3 regions of the Cellulosimicrobium sp. NPDC057127 genome follow, and region 3 is predicted to be linked to each of the others. Evidence: riboswitches for the same ligand, from Rfam matches in the RefSeq annotation. Region 3 holds a riboswitch; each other region holds the start of a gene.
The links. Region 3 has a riboswitch for thiamine pyrophosphate ahead of thiO (glycine oxidase ThiO). Riboswitches for the same ligand answer to the same signal wherever they lie in the genome.

Region 1 (6,186 bases), on a different contig from region 3:
GCTGGTGCGTCCCGAGCAGCGACCCCGCGCTGCTGTGCGCCGTGAGGGCGCCGATCTCGACGTCGGGGTGCCCCGCGAGCAGGCGCAGCACCTCGCCCCCCGCGTACCCGGACGCTCCCGCGACCGCGACTGTGACCGTCATATGCACAACTATACATAGTTATGCAAGGCGCTCGGCCCGCTTCAGCACGCGTGGACGGGTTCGCGACCGGGTCGCACCGTGCGCTCGGGCTGGCGCGCCGTCACCTCGCGCGATCGTCTCGCGTTCTCGCGCACGGCTCTGACGCCCTTCGCACACGACCCGACCCCGCCGCTCGTCCTGACACCCAGCTTCTCGTCCCGACCACATCGCATCTGGGTGCGCGATCCGCGGTGCCGACCCCGTCCGTCGTAGGTCGCAGGCCGAGGAGGTCCTGGCTCGCCGCAGCCGCGCGCGGGTCGCGACGCGGGCGGTGCGCCGCGCGCGGGCTGCCGTACTGCCGGAACCCACGGGACGTCGCACGGCCTCGATCGATGCCAGGGCGAGACGAGGCCGGGCGGGGCGGGTCATGTGCGAAGGACGTCAGCGCCGCGCTCGAGAAGGCGAGACGACGGGCCGGGGTGACCGCGCGGCAGTCCGAGCACGTCAGCCGCCCCGCCCACCCGACCCGACCACGACGCCCGACCCTAGGCTGGGGTCCATGCACGCGATCGTGGCCCGCGAGGCGGGTGGCCCCGAGGTCCTGGAGTACCGCGAGCTGCCCGACCCGGAGCCGGGACCGGGCGAGCTGCTCGTGCGCACGGCGGCGTCGGGCGTCAACTTCGTCGACACGTACAAGCGCGCCGGCGTCTACCCGGTGACGTACCCGCACGCCGTCGGCAGCGAGGGCGCAGGGACGGTGGTCGCGGTCGGCGAGGTTCGCGACGGCGACCCCGAGTTCGCCGTCGGGGACCGTGTCGTGTGGACGGAGGCGCCGGGCTCGTACGCCGAGCTGACCGTCGTGGCGGCGCGCGAGGCGCTGCACGTCCCGGACGCCGTGTCGTCCGACGACGCGGCCGCCGTCGCGCTCCAGGGTCTGACCGCGCACTACCTGTGCACGTCGACCTACCCGGTCCGTCCGGGCGACCGGGTCCTCGTGCACGCGGGCGCGGGCGGCGTCGGCCTGCTCCTCACGCAGATGGTCGTGGCGCGCGGCGGGCACGTCCTCTCGACCGTCTCCACCCCGCAGAAGGCCGAGCTCGCGCGCGCGGCCGGCGCGGAGCACGTGATCGAGTACACCGCGTTCGGCGACCTTTCCCACGACCTGCCCGAGGTCGTGCGCGGCCTCACCGGGGGCGAGGGCGTGGCGGCGGTCTACGACTCGGTGGGCAAGGACACGTTCGACGCGTCGCTCGCGAGCCTGCGGCGGCGCGGGACGCTCGTGCTCTTCGGCGGGTCGTCCGGCCAGGTGCCGGCGGTCGACCCGCAGCGGCTCAACGCGGCAGGGTCGGTGTTCCTCACGCGGCCGAAGCTCGCCGACCACACCGCGACGCGCACCGAGCTCGAGGAGCGTGCCGCCGAGGTGCTGGGTGCCCTCGCCGGCGGCACGCTGCACGTGCGGGTCGGTGCGCGGTTCGCGCTCGCCGACGCCGCGGCGGCCCACCGGGCGCTCGAGGGCCGCGCGACGACGGGCAAGGTGCTCCTCCTCCCCGACGGTCCCGGCGACGACGACCTGGGCAGCGCGGGCGACCCTGCCGGAGGGGCGACGGACGCCACGGGGGCCGACGCGTGAGCTGGAGCTGGGTGCCGCCGCGTCCCGGCGAGGAGGACGGGTCGGACGGCGGCCCCTCGCCCGCGCTGCGCACGGCCGTGACCGTGCTCGCCGTCCTGCTCACCGGCGCGCTCGTCGCCTACTACCTCACCGTCGGCGTGCGTCAGGGCGAGGACCGGTGCGTCGCCGAGCGGCCCGGGGGCGTGAGCGTGGACCAGGTCGAGTCGCGCTGGCGCTGGTGGCCGCCCGGCACCGAGTGCGTCTACCCGACGGGTTCCGGCGTGCGCGTCTGACCCGCCGGCACCAGCGCGTGCAGGTGGTCCACGGGGCCGCGCCCACCGCCCACCCGGAGCGCCTCGGCCGCGCGCAGCGCGCCGGACAACCACACCTTCGCCTCGCGCGCCGCCTCCGCCCAGCTCGCCCGCTGCGGCCGCAGCGCCGCGAGCGCCGCGGACAGCGAGCAGCCGGTGCCGTGCGTGTGGCGGGTGGCCACGCGCACGGCGTCGAACACCGTGACGCGCCCGTCGACGTCCACGCCGCTCGCGCCCGGGACGGGCTCGACGAGCGCGTCCGGTGAGGTCGCGCCGTGCAGGTGCCCGCCCTTGAGCAGGACGGCGCTGCCGCTCTCGCGCGCGAACGCCCGCGCCTGCTCGAGCGACTCGTCCCACGTCGCGGCGGTCGCGGCCCCGCGGAGCACGCCGAGCTCCGGGAGGTTGGGGGTCAGCACGTCGGCGCGCGCGGCCAGCTCGCGCACGGCCTGCTCGGCGCCGACGTCGAGCAGCCGGTGCCCCGACGTCGCCACCATGACGGGGTCGAGCACGACGTACGGGGGCGCGCCCCCGGCCGAGCGCCGGCTCGCCGCGAGGTCGTCGAGCCAGGCGCCGATCTCCCGCGCGTTCGGCTCGTCGGCGACCATGCCGATCTTCACGGCGTCGATCTCCACGTCGTCCGAGACGGCGTCGAGCTGGGCGCGCAGGAACGCCGGCCCGGGCACGTGGACCGACCGCACGCCGTGGGTGTTCTGCGCCACGAGGGCGGTGGTGACCGCCATGCCGTAGGCGCCGTGCGCGCAGAACGACTTGAGGTCGGCCTGGATGCCGGCACCGCCCGTGGGGTCGGTGCCGGCGATCGACAGGACGCGGGGGCGTGCGGGGGCGAGCGTCATCGGCGGACATCCCTTCGCTGGTACGAGCCAGAGCAGGTTCGACGGGTGTGATCTCAGCCCCGCGGTCGCGGGGCACCCCGTGTCGGTCGCCTCATGCTAGCGGGCCGGTCCGGCCCCGACGCACGAGGGCGCGCCCCGTGCGGAGCGCGCCCTCGTCCCGCCCGTGCGTCCGGGTCAGCGCCGCGGCAGCTCGCCCGGCATCGGGTCGCCTTCGCCCCAGCGCGTCACCCGCAGACGGCGCCCGTCCTGCCCGGGGACGTCCTGCCCGCTACGGGCGGCCTCGTCGAGCGCCGCGCGCAGCGACTCGGGCGAGTCGTGCGTGACGCGCACGAACGAGCCGGAGAACGCGTCGAGCCCGCCGCCCGCGATCGCGACGACCATCTCGACCGTGCGCTCGACGGGCGTCCACTCCGTGCGGCCGGCGTGCATGGCCATCGAGGCGGTCATGTCCGTCTGCACGACGCCCGGCGCGACCTCGAACGTGCGCAGACCGAGCGCGTGGCCCGAGCGGTGCATGTTGGTGCCGAGCCGCAGGAGCGCCGTCTTGCTCGCGTTGTACGCGCTGGCACCCGTGGAGTCGTGCGAGCCCGCGCCGCTGTTGAGGTCCACGACGCGGCCCCCGCCGCGCGCGAGCATGCCCGGGACCACGGCCCGCGAGAGCAGGAACGGTCCGCGGACGTTGGTCTCGAGCACGGACCACCACTGGTCGGGGTCGGCTTCCCACAGCGGCACCTCGGCGTCCACGCGGCCCGCGTTGTTCACGAGCAGGTCGATGCAGCCGAGCTCGGCCACGGCCGACGCCACCGCCGCGTCCACGGCCTGCACGTCCGTGACGTCCGCCGTGACGACGACGGCACGCCCGGCCTGCGGACCGAGCCGGCCGACCTCCGCGGCGGTCTCGTCGAGCCGCCCCGCGTCCCGCGCGAGGAGCGCGACGTCGAGGCCTGCCGCCGCCAGGCCGACGGCGACGGCCCGGCCGATCCCGCGTGACGCTCCCGTGACGAGCGCGGTCCGCGCCGGCGCGACGGTCGTGCCGTCCCCGGCGGTCATGCGCGCAGCTCCGCTCCGACCCGCTCGCGCGCCGCGGCGACGGCACCCTCGCGCACCCGCGCGACGTCGTCGGCGGTGAGCGTGCGGTCCGCCGCGCGCAGGCGCAGCGAGAAGGCGAGCGACTTGCGGCCTGCGCCGACCTGCTCGCCCGTGAAGACGTCGAAGAGGCTGAGCTCCTCGAGGAGGTCGCCCGCACCCTCGGCGACCGCGGAACGCAGCGCCGCGGCGCTCACCCCGGAGTCGACGACGAACGCGAGGTCCTCCTTCGCCGCCGGGAACGCCGAGACGGGCGTCGCGGTGACCGGTTCGTCGTCCGACCCGGCGAGCAGCGCGGTGAGGTCGACCTCGAACGCCACCGAGCGGGCCGGCAGGCCGAGGTTCTCGAGCACCTTGGGGTGCAGCTCGCCCGCGTGCCCCACGACGGTCCCGTCCGCGAGCGCGAGGCGCGCGCACCGTCCGGGGTGCCACGGGGCACGCTGGGTGTCGGCGGTCACGACGACCTCCACGCCGGCGCGCTGCGCCACGAGGCGCGCCGCGTCGAGCGCGTCCGTCCAGTCGGCCGGCCGACCCGCGCCCCACCAGCCCGCGGGCTCGCGGCGCCCGACGAGCACGCCGGCGACGTGCCGCGGCTGGTCCGGCACCGCGCCGGCGAGCGCCGCGAGGGCGTCGTCCGACGGGCGCGCTGCGGGCGGCAGCGCGGGGGCTGCACCGGCCCCGGCGCGCGGCAGGGTCACGAGACCGATCTCGAACACCGCGACGTCGGGCAGGCCGCGGCCGACGTTGCGGCGCGCCGTCTCGAGCAGCGTGCTCAGCAGGTCCGTGCGCATGAGCGGACGGTCGTCGGCGATCGGGTTGGCCAGGCGCAGCGCGCGGCGCCGCTCGTCGTCGGCAGGGACGCGGAGCGCGTCGAGCTCGCCCTCGCCGACGAACGGGTAGCTGAGCGTCTCCACGAGACCGGCCTCCGCGAGCGCCCGCGCGACGGACCGCCGCACCGCCTGCTCGCGCGTGAGGCCGCGGCCGCCCGGGGCGGCCGGGAGGACCGACGGGATCGCGTCGTAGCCGACGAGACGGGCGACCTCCTCGACGAGCTCGGCCGCGCCCGTGAGGTCGGGGCGCCACGACGGCGGCGTGACGGTCAGGGCACCGGGCTCGGCGGCCTGCTCCTCGACCGTGGCGCCGAGCGCGCGCAGCGACTCGACGACCTGCTCGGTGGTGTACGGCACGCCGACGAGCCGCTCCGGCTCGCCGAGCGGCAGGCGCACGGGCGCGGGCGCGGTGGTGCGGTCCAGGTCGGACACGGCCGGGTCGGCGGTGCCGCCGCCCAGCTCGACGAGCAGGTCGACGACCCGCTGCGCCGCGACGGCCGGGAGCCGCGGGTCGACGCCGCGCTCGAACCGCTTGGCGGCCTCGCTCGACAGCTTGTGGCGGCGCGCCGTGCGGGCGACGGACACGGGGTCGAAGTGCGCCGCCTCGACGAGCACGTCGGTCGTCGTCGGGCCGACCTCGGAGGACGCGCCGCCCATGACGCCCGCGAGACCGAGCACGCGCGACGCGCGCGCGCCGTCGGGGCTGTCGGTGATGAGCAGGTCCTGCGGGTCGAGCGCGCGGTCCACGTCGTCGAGCGTGACGAGGCGCTCCCCCGGCGCCGCACGCCGCACGACCACGGGAGCGGCGACCTTCTCGAGGTCGTACGCGTGCAGGGGCTGGCCGAGGTCGAGCATGACGTAGTTCGTCACGTCGACCGCGAGCGAGATCGGGCGCATCCCGGACGCCGTGAGGCGCCGCTGCATCCACGCGGGCGTCGTCGCGGCCGGGTCGATCCCCCGCACGACGCGCGTGACGAAGCGGTCGCAGCCCGCCACACCCTGGACGGGCGCGGCGTCGTCGACCTCCACGGGGAAGCCGTCCGGCGTCGCGGCCGGCAGCGGTGCCGCGAGCGAGCCCTCCAGGCCGCGGTCGGTGAACCGCGCCCCGGTCGAGTGCGCGTACTCGCGCGCCACGCCGCGGTAGGAGAACGCGTAGCCGCGGTCCGGCGTGACGTTGATCTCGAGCACCTCGTCGCCGAGGCCGAGCAGCGCGACCGCGTCCTGGCCGGGGGTCAGGTCGTCGGCGGCGTACCCGAGGCGCGGCAGGACGATGATGCCGTCGTGGTCCTCGCCCAGGCCGAGCTCGCGCTGCGAGCAGATCATGCCGTCGGAGACGTGGCCGTAGGTCTTGCGGCTCGCGATCGGGAACGGGCCG
Region 2 (6,186 bases), on a different contig from region 3:
CGGCCGCACGTCGTCCCCGAGCACCACGTCGGTGCGGTCGCCGACGGCGAGCCCGGACGCCTCCAACGTGGCCGACTCGAGCGCGACCTCGCCCGGGCCGCGGGGTGCGCGGCCGTCGACGACGCGCGGTCCCGGGTCGCGCGGGTCGTAGGCCGTCGCGAAGCTCGGTGCCTGGGTGCTGAGCACCGCGGTGCCGTCGGCGCCCACGAGCACCGCGGGGCCGCTCACCTCCGGCAGCGCGAGCGCGACGTCGTCGCGCGACGCGACCGTGGCGGCGAGGTCGGCCGGCACGAGGGCGCGCACCGCGTCGGCGGGGGCGGCCCCGTCCGCCGGCGCGCCCGCCGGGGAGGACGCCGTGACGGTCCCGCGCAGGTACACGTCGGCCTGCACCGACGACGCGACGATGTCCTCGAAGGTCGACGACAGCATCGCGCGCAGCGCGAACGTCCCCGTGACGAACGCGACGCCGATCGTCACCGCGAGCACCGACAGGACGAGCTGGGCGCGGTGCGCGCGCACGCCGCGCAGCGCGATCCGGCCCATCATCGGGCGACCGCCGCGACGTGCCCGGCGTCCGACGGCGTGCCGGACGGTGCGTCGGGGCGTGCGGCGGGCCGTGCCGGGCGGGCGGGCGTGATCGCACCGAGAGTGTCGAGCACGGCCTGCGGGTCGGGGTCGCGCAGCTCGCGCACGACCCGGCCGTCCGCGAGGAAGAGGACGCGGTGGGCGTAGGAGGCCGCGATCGGGTCGTGCGTCACCATCGCGACCGACTGCCCGAGGTCGTCGACCGAGGTCCGCAGGAACGACAGGACCTCGGCGGCGGCCCGCGAGTCCAGGTTCCCGGTTGGCTCGTCCGCGAGCACGACGGCGGGCCGGGACACGAGCGCCCGCGCGCACGCCACGCGCTGCTGCTGGCCGCCCGACAGCTCCGCCGGGCGGTGACCCAGCCGGGGGCGCAGGCCCACGGCGTCGACCACCTGGTCGAACCACGCCCGGTCCACGGGCCGGCGCGCGATCGCGAGCGGCAGCGTGATGTTCTCCTCGGCCGTGAGTGTCGGGACCAGGTTGAACGACTGGAAGACGAAGCCGATCCGGGTCCGGCGCAGGCGGGTCAGCCGGCGCTCGCTCATCGACGAGACCGTCTCGCCGTCCAGCACGACCGTCCCCGAGGTCGGGGTGTCCAGACCCGCCAGGCAGTGCATCAGTGTCGACTTGCCGGAGCCCGACGGGCCCATGATCGCCGTCAGCCGTCCTCGCTCCAGGTCGACGTCGACCCCGTCCAGGGCCCGGACGCTCGTCGTCCCCCGCCCGTACGTCTTGACCAGGCCACGGCCCGTCGCGACCGCCGTCGTGCCCGACGCCTCGCTGCTCATCGTTCCTGCCTCCCGTGCGTGGAGCCCGGCGGGACGCCGGGTCGTGACGACCCTCTCGTCGCGCCGCACGGCCGGGCATCGGGGGACGACCCGGAGCGCTCCCTGGTCGTCCCCCGAGGCGGCTCCCGGGTGGCGCTCAGGGTGCGCTCAGGGTCCGGCGCGCGGTGTAGGCTCGTGGGGAACGACAGGGGAGCTCCCCGGGAGCTGAGAGTGCGGACCACCGCAGACCCTCGAACCTGATCCGGTTAGCACCGGTGGAGGAAGTCGGGATCTCGACCACCCGTGCGCGCCGGCCGTCCGGCCGTGCGCGCGGCGGTGGAACCCCTCCTGAACGTCCAGGGAGGACACACGTGCGACACACCACGACCAGCCCGACGGCCGGCACGGCGACCGGCCCCGTCCGCCACGCCCGCGCGCTGGCCGTCGCCGGCGGCACGAGCCTCGCGCTCCTCGCGCTCGCCGCGTGCGGGGGAGGGGGCACGGAGGACGCCGGCGGGGCGGACGGGACGGACGGCGGTGCGGGGGGCACCGTCACGCTCGTCACCCACGACTCGTTCGCAGTGAGCGAGGACGTGCTCGCCGCGTTCGAGGAGGAGAGCGGCCTGACGGTCGAGCAGGTCGCGCCCGGCGACGGCGGCGCGCTCGTCAACCAGCTCGTGCTCACGAAGGACGCGCCGCTCGGCGACGCCGTCTTCGGCATCGACAACACGTTCGCGTCCCGCGCGATCGACGAGGGCGTCCTCGAGCCGTACACGCCGGCCGGGCTGTCCGACTCCGCGGCGCAGTACACGATCGGCGACGGCGAGCTCACGCCCGTCGACCTCGGCGACGTCTGCATCAACGTCGACCACACGTGGTTCACCGAGCAGGGGATCCCCGAGCCCGTGACGCTCGAGGACCTCACGAAGCCGGAGTACCGCGACCTGCTCGTCGTCACCAACCCCGCGACGTCGTCGCCCGGCCTGGCGTTCCTCCTCGCGACCGTCGGCGCCTTCGGCGAGGACGGCTGGGAGGACTACTGGGCCGACCTGCGCGACAACGGCGTCAAGGTCGTCGACGGCTGGTCCGACGCCTACTACGTCGACTTCTCCGGCGCCGAGGGGGCCGGACCGCGACCGCTCGCGCTGTCGTACTCCACCTCGCCCGCCTTCACCGTGACCGAGGACGGCACCGCGTCGACCACCGGCGCGCTGCTCGACACGTGCTTCCGCCAGGTGGAGCACGCCGGCGTCCTCGCCAACGCCGAGAACCCGGAGGGCGCGCGCGAGCTCGTCGACTTCCTCGTCAGCGAGGCGTTCCAGGCCGACGTCCCGGAGCAGATGTACATGTACCCCGCCGACGACTCCGTCGCGCTGCCCGAGGGCTGGGCCGAGTTCGCGCCCCTCTCCGAGGAGCCGTTCGACGTCGCGCCCGAGAAGATCTCGGCGAACCGCGACGAGTGGATCCAGGCGTGGACGGCGACGGTCGTCGGCTGATCACCGCCCCCTTGCCCGCCGAGCACGGGACTGGCCACCGGATCCGACGGGATCCGGTGGCTGACCGCGTGCTCGGCGGTGGCTGGTCGCGTGCTCGCCGCGGGGTGCTGTGGGGCGTCGCGGCGGCGGTGCCGCTCGCGTTCCTCGGGGTGTTCTTCGCGTGGCCCGTCGCGACGCTCGTGGCGCGCGGGTTCGTGGTCGACGGCGCGCTCGACCTGTCCGGTTTCGCGGAGACGTTCTCCGAACCGCGGACGTGGCGGATCGTCGGGCTCACGCTGTGGCAGGCCGTGCTCGGGACGACGTTCTCCGTGCTGCTGGGCGTGCCCGGCGCGTACGTGCTGTACCGGTGCCGGTTCCCCGGGCGGCGCGTGCTGCGGGCGGTCGTCACCGTGCCGTTCGTGCTGCCGACCGTCGTCGTCGGCGTCGCGTTCCGATCCCTCCTCGTGCAGGGCGGGCCGCTCGGGTTCCTCGGGCTCGACGAGACGTTCGCCGCGATCGTCCTCGCCCTCGTGTTCTTCAACTACTCCGTGGTCGTGCGCACCGTCGGCGGGTTGTGGGAGCACCTCGACCCGCGGGCCGAGCAGGCCGCGCGGGCGCTCGGGGCCACCCCGTGGCGCGCGTTCCGCACCGTGACCCTGCCGGCGCTCACGCCCGCGATCGCGAGCGCCGCGTCGATCGTCTTCCTGTTCTGCGCCACCGCGTTCGGCATCGTGCTCGTGCTCGGCGGCATCCGCTACGGCACGATCGAGACCGAGATCTGGGTCCGCACGACGCAGTTCCTCGACCTGCGCGCCGCCGCCGTGCTGTCGGTCGTGCAGCTCGTCGTGGTCGCCGCCGCGCTCACGGTCGCGAACCGCACGCGGACCCGCCGCGAGCGGGCGCTGCACCTGTCCTCCGCGGCGAGCGCCGCGCAGCCGCTGCGGCTGTGGCGTGACGGCCGTCCGACGGGCAGCCTCGTCCCGACCGCGCTCACGGCAGTCGTGGTGGTCGTGCTCGTCGGGCTGCCGCTCGGCACGCTCGTCGTCCGGTCGCTGCGCACACCCGACGGCGGCTGGGGCCTCGACAACTACGCGAACCTCGGCACGACGGGCGGGCGCAACGCGCTGTCCGTGACCGTGTGGGAGGCGGCCGGGAACTCGCTGCGCACCGCGGCGCTCGCGACGCTGCTGGCCGTCGTCATCGGCGGGCTCGTCGCGCTCGTCGTGTCGCGCCGGCCGCGCGCGCGTGCGGGACGGCGCGCGGTCAGCGCCCTCGACTCCGTGTTCATGCTCCCGCTCGGCGTGTCGGCCGTGACGGTCGGGTTCGGCTTCCTCATCACGCTCGACCGGCCGCTCGGGCTCGACGTCGACCTGCGCACCTCCGGCCTGCTCGTGCCGATCGCGCAGGCCGTGGTCGCCGTACCGCTCGTCGTGCGCACCGTCCTGCCGACGCTGCGGGCGATCGACCCGCGCCTGCGCGAGGCCGCGGCGACGCTCGGGGCGGCCCCGGGCCGCGTGTTCCGCACCGTCGACGCCCCGATCGCGGCACGCTCGCTCGGCCTCGCCGTCGGGTTCGCGTTCGCCGTGTCGCTGGGCGAGTTCGGCGCGACGTCGTTCCTCGCGCGCCCCGACACCGCGACCCTGCCCGTCGTCATCTTCCGCCTCATCGGCCGGCCCGGTGCGGAGAACTACGGCATGGCGCTCGCGGCGAGCGTCGTGCTCGCCCTGCTCACCGCGACCGTGATGCTGCTCGCCGAGCGGTTGCGCGGCGACCGACCCGGAGGAGAGTTCTGATGGTGCGACCACCGGCCGTCCCCGCACCCGTCGACGTGCCCGTCGACGCGCCCGTCGACGCACCCACGGAGCCGCCCGCGCCGGCGTCCGCGCGCCCGTCCGCAGCCGCCACGGACGAGCGGGCGACGGGCGGGCTCGAGGTGCGCGACGTCGTCGTGCGCTACGCGGGCACAGGGCGCCGCGACACCGGGACGACGGCGGTCGCGGGCGTCGACCTCGACGTCGCGCCGGGCGAGGTGCTCGCCCTGCTGGGGCCGAGCGGGTGCGGCAAGTCGAGCCTGCTGCGCGCGGTCGCCGGGCTCGAGCCCGTCGCGTCGGGCACCGTCGCCTTCGCCGGGCAGGGGCTGGCGGGCGTGCCCGTGCACCGGCGCGGGTTCGGGCTCATGTTCCAGGAGGGCCAGCTGTTCCCCCACCGGGACGTCGCGGGCAACGTCGCGTACGGGCTGGCGGGCCGGCCGCGGGCGGAGCGGGACGCCCGGGTGCGGGAGCTGCTCGACGTCGTCGGGCTCGCCGGGTACGAGGGGCGTCCGGTCACGACGCTGAGCGGCGGCGAGCGCCAGCGCGTCGCGCTCGCGCGCTCGCTCGCGCCCCGGCCGCGCCTGCTGCTGCTCGACGAGCCGCTGTCCGCGCTCGACCGCGGCCTGCGCGAGCGGCTCGCGCTCGACCTGCGCGAGGCGCTGCGCGCGACCGGGACGACCGCCGTCTTCGTCACGCACGACCACGACGAGGCGTTCACCGTCGCCGACCGGGTCGCCGTCATGGACGCGGGCCGGGTGCTGCGGGTCGCTCCGCCCGAGGAGCTGTGGCGCGCCCCCGCGTCGCGCCGCGTCGCGGAGTTCCTCGGCTACCAGGCGTTCGTGCCGCTCGCGGACCTGTCAGCACGCCAGCTCGGCGGGGTGGCGCGTGGTGCTGACACGACGGGGGACACCGTGCTCGCCGTCGGGCCGCGGGGGTTGCACGTCGCCGCCCCGACGGGGCTGTCAGCGCCGGAGCGCACGGGAGCGGCGCGTGGTGCTGACACGTGGGAGGGGACCGTTGTCGGCAGCGTGTTCCGCCGCGGAGCGACGGAGGTCACGGTCGACGTCGTGCTGCCCGGCACGCCCGGCACCGCGACGACGCGCGTGGTGGCGCTCGCGGGTGGGGACGACGAGCCGCCGCGGCCGGGCGACGTCGTGCACGTCGCGGTCGAGCCGTCGGGGTGCGCCGTCGTGCCGGGGTGAGCGCTCCGTCGACCGCTCGGCCACCCGTTCGGCGCGCGACGGGACGATGCTCGTCCTAGCGTCGAGACATGAGCGACGCATCGATCGGCGAGCACCTGCCCGAGAAGCACGGCAGCAAGTCCGCGAAGATCCTCTACCGCCCGGTCGGCATCGTGACGTCGATCCTCGGCGGTCTCGTGGCCGGCCAGGTGTTCAAGCAGGTCTACAAGCGCGTGGGCCCCGGCGACCGCAGGGACGCCCCGAGCCCGCTGCAGTCGGAGTACCCGCTCAAGGAGATCGTCGTCGCGTCGCTGATCCAGGGCGCGATCTACGCGGTCGTCAAGGCGCTCATCGACCGGGGCGGCGC
Region 3 (6,186 bases):
CGTACAGGAAGCGCTCCAGCACGGCCTGGCCGTGCGCCGAGTGCTTGACCTCGGGGTGCCACTGCACGCCGAACAGGCGCCGCGCACGGTCCTCGAACGCCGCGACGGGCGAGCCCGACGAGGTCGCCAGGACCTCGAAGCCGTCCGGTGCGCGGTGGACGGAGTCGCCGTGGCTCATCCACGTCGTCTGGTTCTCGGGGGTGTCGGCGAGCAGCACGCCCGCCTCGCGGACCGACACCTCCGTGCCGCCGTACTCGCGCAGCCCCGTCTGCGCGACGTCGCCGCCGAGCGCCTTCGCCATCGCCTGGAAGCCGTAGCAGATGCCGAGCACCGGCACCCCGGCGTCGAACAGCGCCGGGTCGACGAACGGCGCCCCCGTCGCGTACACCGACGACGGCCCGCCCGAGAGGATGATGGCGGCCGGGTCCTTGGCGACCATCTGCTCGACCGTGGCCGTGTGCGGCACGATCTCGGAGTAGACGTTCGCCTCACGGACGCGGCGCGCGATGAGCTGCGCGTACTGCGCGCCGAAGTCGACGACGAGCACCGGGCGGGGCGTCGAGACGGGCGTGGTCGCGTCGGTCGGCGGGGCGGGGGGCACGTCGGGCGCGGAGGTCACCGGACGATTCTAGGCGCCTCGCGCCGTGCCCGGGCACGGCGCGAGGCCCTGGTCAGCCGGCGGCGAACGACAGCTCCACGCGCCGGTTGAGCGCGCGACCGGCAGGGTTGTCCTCGCCGTCGAGCGTGTTCTCGGCGACCGGCACGCGGCTGCCGTGACCGGTCACGGTGAGCGCGAGGTCCGGCCGCTCGGCGCGCAGGACGCTCGCGACCGCCTCGGCCCGCTGGAGCGAGAGCTCGTCGTTGCGGGCGTCCGTGCCCAGCGCGTCGGTGTGCCCGTCGACCGCGACGGCGGCGCTCCGCGGGATCTGCTCGATGAGCTCCGTGAGCGCGTCGGCCGCCTCCGCGGAGAGCTCGGCGGAGTCGAACGCGAACATGAGGTCGGCGGTGAGGACGACGGTCGTCGTCTCGTCCTCCTCGCGCGTCGTCTCGAGGCGCGTCGTGGCGTCCTGCACGTCGAGGGGGAACGTGGCGTCCGCCGGGTGCAGGTCGAGGACGGCGTCCGCCCGCATCGCCTCGGTGACGTCGGCGGCCTCGATGCGCTCGCGGTCCTCGGCGAGGTGCTCGACGACGTCCTCGGGCAGGGCGGTGCCCGCGCCGTCGTCCGTGGTGCCGGACGACGCGACCGCGGGTGCGGGCACCAGGAGCGCGCCCGCCAGCGCCGCGACGAGCACCGCGTGCCGCGGTGCGTCGCGCACGCCCGTCACGCCGCGTCGTCGAGGTACGTGACCTCGACGGCGGTGAACGCGGGCAGCCCCTCGGCCGGGAGCACGTCCAGGGTCTCGACGCGCTCCTCGGGCGCCGGGAGGACGGCGTAGGCCTCGACGGTGCCGTGGTTCGGGAAGTCGAAGAAGACGTTCTCGAGCGGCGACACCAGCATGGTCGCCTGGCAGCGGGACTGCGCCGACCCGCGCTCGGCGACGCTCTCGGTGTCCGGCTGCCACGCGCCCTCGGTGCACAGCGGCCGGTAGGCGACGAGGTTCGCCGGGTCGGTGACCGTCACGACCGGCTCCACGCCCATGTCGTAGTAGCTGATGCTCGCGTCGCCGGCGGCTCCGTCGTCGTCCCAGCGCAGCGCCCAGCGCAGCGTCATCGTGCCGCCCTGGACCGCGAGCTCGCGGATCGTCACGGTGAGCGTGCCGGCGTCCCCCTCGCCGGGCGCGTCGACCGTCTGCTCCGCCATCACGCCGTCCGCGACGCGGGCCGTGCCGACCCCGTCGACCGCCGCGGTGCTCTCCTCGGCCGCCGGGGCGCCCGACGAGGGTGCGGTCTCGTCCGCGCCGCGCACGAGGCTGCAGCCCGAGACGGTGAGGGCGAGGACTGCGGCGACGGCGACGGCCGCCGGACGCGTGCTGGGCATGGTTCTCCTGTCCTGGGGCTCGAGATGGCTCGAGGTCGGCTCGGGGATCGGCGCGCGGCGACGGCGGCACGCGACCGCCGCGAGCATCGCACACGGCCCGCGGCGGCCAGAAGCGCGGACGATGGGGAGGACTCCCCGCGGCCGCGACTTCACCCGCTCACCGGCTCCTGCGCCGCGCTGACCGGTCCCGACGCACCTCGGCCGAGCCGGTCGCGCAGCTCGCGCGCAGCCCGCTCGGGGTCGGCCGCCTGCGTGATCGCCCGGACGACGACGACGCGCGTCGCCCCGGCGTCGAGCACCGCGTCGAGGCGCCCGGCGTCGATCCCGCCGATGGCGAACCAGGGCGTGCTCGGCGCGCCGGCGGCGACCTCGCGCAGGAGGTCCAGCCCGACGGCGGCGCGCCCCGGCTTCGTCGGCGTCGCCCACAGCGGCCCGACGCAGAAGTAGTCGACGTCCGGGTCCGCCTCGGCCGCAGCGGCCTGCTCCGCCGAGTGCGTCGAGCGCCCGAGCACGGGTGCCGCGCCGAGCAGCGTGCGGACCGCGGGGACCGGCAGGTCGCCCTGGCCCATGTGCACGACGGGCGCACCCGTCAGCCCTGCGACGTCGGCCCGGTCGTTGACCGCCCACAGTGCACCGTGCTCGGCCGCGACGCGCGCAACCGTCTCCTGGAGCTCGAGCTCGCGCGCGACGTCGAGCGTCTTGTCGCGCAGCTGGACGACGTCGACGCCGCCCGCGAGCGCCGCGTGGAGGAAGTCCTCGAGGTCGCCACGCTCCTCGCGCGCGTCGGTGCACAGGTAGAGGCGGGCGTCGGCGAGCCGGGCACGTGCGGCGGTCGCGGTGGCCGTGGCGGGCGCGGACGCGGGCGCCGCGACGCCCGTGGTGGGGGTGCTCACCCGACGGAGTGTAGGACCGCACCTCCGGCGGGCCAGGTACGGTGTCCGTGAGCACGGGAGCCCCGCACGGGGCTGAGAGGGCGCAGGAGCCGACCGTCGAACCTGATCTGGGTCATGCCAGCGAAGGGAGCGCACATGCACCGGCACGTCCGTCCGTCCTCCGGCGACCCCGCACGCGACGTCGTCGTCGTGGGCGGCGGGATCGTGGGGCTCGCCGTCGCGTGGCACGCCGCAGCGGCCGGCCTCACCGTGGTCGTCCTCGACCCGGCGCCGGGCGACGGCGCCGCGCACGCCGCGGCCGGGATGCTCGCACCCGTGACGGAGGCGGACTTCGGCGAGGAGGAGGCGCTGCGTCTGCACCTCGCGGGCGCCGCCCGCTGGCCGGGGTTCGCCGCGGCGCTCCAGGACGCGACCGGAGCGGACGTCGGCCTCCGCGACGCCGGGACGCTGACGGTCGCCTACGACACCGACGACCTCGCGGTGCTGCGCCGCGTGCTCCGCCTCCACGCCGAGCACGGCCTCGGCTCGCACGAGCTGACGACCGCCGACGCCCGTCGGTGCGAGCCGCTCCTCGGGCCGCGCCTCGCCGGCGCCGCCTGGGCGCCGGGCGACCACGCCGTCGACCCGCGCGCGACGTGCGCCGCGCTCCGCCGCGCCGTCGAGCGGTCCCCGGGGTGCGCCGTCGTGCCGCGTGCCGTCGTGGGGCTCGAGCGCGACGCGAGCGGTCGCGTGACCGGCGCGCGGGACGGGTCCGGCCGGGTCCACCGCGCGGGCGCCGTCGTGGTGGCCGCGGGCTGGGAGTCCGGCGCGCTGGTCGCCGAGGTGCCCGAGGTGCGCGTACCGACGCGGCCGGTGAAGGGCCAGACGCTGCGGCTCGACGCCGGGCCGGACCTCGGGCTCGAGCACGTCGTGCGGGGGCTCGTGCAGGGCCGCCCCGTGTACGTCGTGCCGCGCGACCCGGTGCCCGACGGCGCGCGCGCAGGGCACCGCGAGATCGTCGTCGGGGCGACGTCCGAGGAGAACCCCGACGACCGGCGCGCGACGGCCGGCGGCGTCTTCGCCCTCCTGCGCGACGCCCGCGCCCTCGTCCCCGGGCTCGACGAGGCGGCCCTCGTCGACGTCACGCCGCGCGCCCGGCCGGCGACGCCGGACAACCTCCCGCTGGTCGGCGCCACGGACGTCGCGGGGTTGCACGTCGCGACCGGGCACGGGCGCAACGGCGTCCTGCTCGCACCCGTCACGGCCGACGCGGTGGTCGCCGGGCTCACGGGCACGACGCTGCCCGACGACGTCGCCGCCGCGCTCGTCCCCGCGCGTCCGGACCGCTTCGGGCCGCGCGCCCTGCCCCCAGCCGCCGAACCCCGGGTCGCGCGCCACGACGGGCCGCATCTGGCGCACAACCCGGGGTTCGGGCCGCGCGCGGCGACCTCCACGACCCCTGCCACCCCGAGGTGAGACCCATGACCGAGACCGCTCCCCCGACCGTGCTCGTCAACGGCGCGCCGTACCCGCTCGACGGCCGGGTCGGCGTCGAGGCGCTCGTCGCCGCGCTCGCACCCGCCTACGTCGCCGACGGCGCACCGCAGGGCGTCGCCGTCGCGATCAACGACGCCGTCGTGCCGCGCGGCACGTGGTCGAGCACGGTCGTCGCGCCGGGCGACCGCGTCGAGATCGTCACCGCCGTCCAGGGAGGCTGAGACCCGTGACCACGACCAGCACCACGGACGGCGCCGACCCGCTCGTCGTCGCCGGCACGACGATCGGCTCGCGCCTCGTCATGGGGACGGGCGGTGCCGCGAACCTGCTCACGCTCGAGGACGCACTCGTCGCCTCGGGCACCGCGCTGACGACCGTCGCGATGCGCCGCGTCGCGGTGCGGCCGGGCGGTGCGGGCTCGACGGATGCCGGCATCTGGGGCCTGCTCCACCGGCTCGGCATCCGCGCGCTGCCCAACACCGCCGGCTGCTTCTCGGTGCGCGAGGCCGTGCTCACCGCGCAGCTCGCGCGCGAGGCGTGCGGCACCGAGTGGGTCAAGCTCGAGGTGATCGCCGACGACGTCACGCTCCTGCCCGACCCGATCGGCCTCGTCGAGGCGGCCGAGCAGCTCGTCCGCGACGGGTTCGTCGTGCTGCCGTACACGAACGACGACCCGATCCTCGCGCGCCGGCTCGAGGACGTCGGGTGCGCCGCCGTCATGCCGCTGGGCGCGCCGATCGGGACGGGTCTCGGCATCCTCAACCCGCGCAACGTCGAGGCGATCGCCGGCGCGGCGCGCGTCCCGGTGATCCTCGACGCCGGGATCGGGACGGCGTCGGACGCGGCGCTCGCCATGGAGCTCGGCTGCGACGGCGTGCTGCTCGCCACGGCCGTCACCCGGGCCGCCGACCCGGTCCGCATGGCGCACGCGATGCGCCTCGCCGTCGAGTCCGGGCGCCTGGCGGCCGGCGCGGGCCGGATCCCCCGGCGCGAGGGCGCGCTCGCGAGCTCGTCGCCGCAGGGTCGCCTCGACCTCGCCCTGTGACGCTCGCGAGATAGAGGGTTCTTCCCGAGGTAGAGGGGAATCTCCCTCTACCTCGCCGGAAACCCTCTACCTCGGCGCGGGCGGTGCGGCCGCGAGCTCGGCGAGGAGCGCCGGCACACCGCCGACGACCGAGCGGGCGTCCACGCCCGCCGCGCGCGCGACGTCGGCCACGCGCGCCGAGCGGGCGCCGACCGCGCACACGACGAGCACGGGCCGGTCGTCCGGCAGCGCGGCGACGGCGGCGCGGGCGGCGTCGTCCGGGCCCCCGGGGACACCGCCGAGGAACGAGCCGCTCGGGACGAGCGTCGCGCCGGGCACCGGTCGCACCTGCGCCTCCCAGTCCTCGCGCACGTCGAGCAGGTACGGGGCGGGCCGGGCCGCGTCCGCGGTCACGAGCAGCTCCGCGGCCTCGCGCGCGCTCACCTCCGACGACGTCGCCGCAGCGTCCCCCGGACCGCCCTGCACGGCCGCGCCCGCGAGCGCCGGGACCGCAGGGGCGAGGCCGCAGAAGGCCGCGTACGCGTCGTCGCCCGCGAGCAGCTTCGTCACCGGCTCGCGGGTGGGGTCGGGGCCGACGGCGAGCTCGCGCCACGCGAGGTCGAGCGCGTCGTAGACGGCGAGGCGGCCGAGCAGCGTCGTCCCCGACCCGGTGACGAGCTTGAGCGCCTCCGTCGCCATGACCGAGCCGAGGGTGCCGCACATCGCGCCGAGGACGCCGCCGGTCGCGCAGTCGGGCGCCGCACCCGGGGGCGGCGGCACCGGGAAGACGTCGCGGTACGTCACCCCGCGCGACG

Region 1: it holds a riboswitch for thiamine pyrophosphate, as region 3 does, so the genes downstream of both, thiD (bifunctional hydroxymethylpyrimidine kinase/phosphomethylpyrimidine kinase) here and thiO (glycine oxidase ThiO) in region 3, are expected to answer to the same signal.
Region 2: it holds a riboswitch for thiamine pyrophosphate, as region 3 does, so the genes downstream of both, ACFTZA_RS07555 (thiamine ABC transporter substrate binding subunit) here and thiO (glycine oxidase ThiO) in region 3, are expected to answer to the same signal.

What each region holds. Positions count from the first base shown of each region.
Region 1 covers NZ_JBHUUP010000002.1:342,535-348,720, reverse strand. Annotated here, with positions in the region: gene argC (N-acetyl-gamma-glutamyl-phosphate reductase) at 1-142, opposite strand, end outside; gene ACFTZA_RS03340 (quinone oxidoreductase family protein) at 681-1,751, shown strand; gene ACFTZA_RS03335 (hypothetical protein) at 1,748-2,023, shown strand; gene thiD (bifunctional hydroxymethylpyrimidine kinase/phosphomethylpyrimidine kinase) at 1,993-2,895, opposite strand; TPP riboswitch at 2,888-2,985, opposite strand; gene ACFTZA_RS03325 (SDR family NAD(P)-dependent oxidoreductase) at 3,070-3,945, opposite strand; gene pheT (phenylalanine--tRNA ligase subunit beta) at 3,942-6,186, opposite strand, start outside.
Region 2 covers NZ_JBHUUP010000006.1:28,337-34,522, forward strand. Annotated here, with positions in the region: gene ACFTZA_RS07545 (ABC transporter permease) at 1-546, opposite strand, end outside; gene ACFTZA_RS07550 (ABC transporter ATP-binding protein) at 543-1,373, opposite strand; TPP riboswitch at 1,550-1,653, shown strand; gene ACFTZA_RS07555 (thiamine ABC transporter substrate binding subunit) at 1,724-2,848, shown strand; gene ACFTZA_RS07560 (ABC transporter permease) at 2,905-4,620, shown strand; gene ACFTZA_RS07565 (ABC transporter ATP-binding protein) at 4,620-5,840, shown strand; gene ACFTZA_RS07570 (DUF4235 domain-containing protein) at 5,909-6,186, shown strand, end outside.
Region 3 covers NZ_JBHUUP010000005.1:187,422-193,607, reverse strand. Annotated here, with positions in the region: gene guaA (glutamine-hydrolyzing GMP synthase) at 1-601, opposite strand, end outside; gene ACFTZA_RS07130 (OmpA family protein) at 672-1,316, opposite strand; gene ACFTZA_RS07125 (hypothetical protein) at 1,322-1,978, opposite strand; gene thiE (thiamine phosphate synthase) at 2,128-2,871, opposite strand; TPP riboswitch at 2,915-3,017, shown strand; gene thiO (glycine oxidase ThiO) at 3,007-4,326, shown strand; gene thiS (sulfur carrier protein ThiS) at 4,332-4,568, shown strand; gene ACFTZA_RS07105 (thiazole synthase) at 4,649-5,392, shown strand; gene ACFTZA_RS07100 (ThiF family adenylyltransferase) at 5,459-6,186, opposite strand, start outside.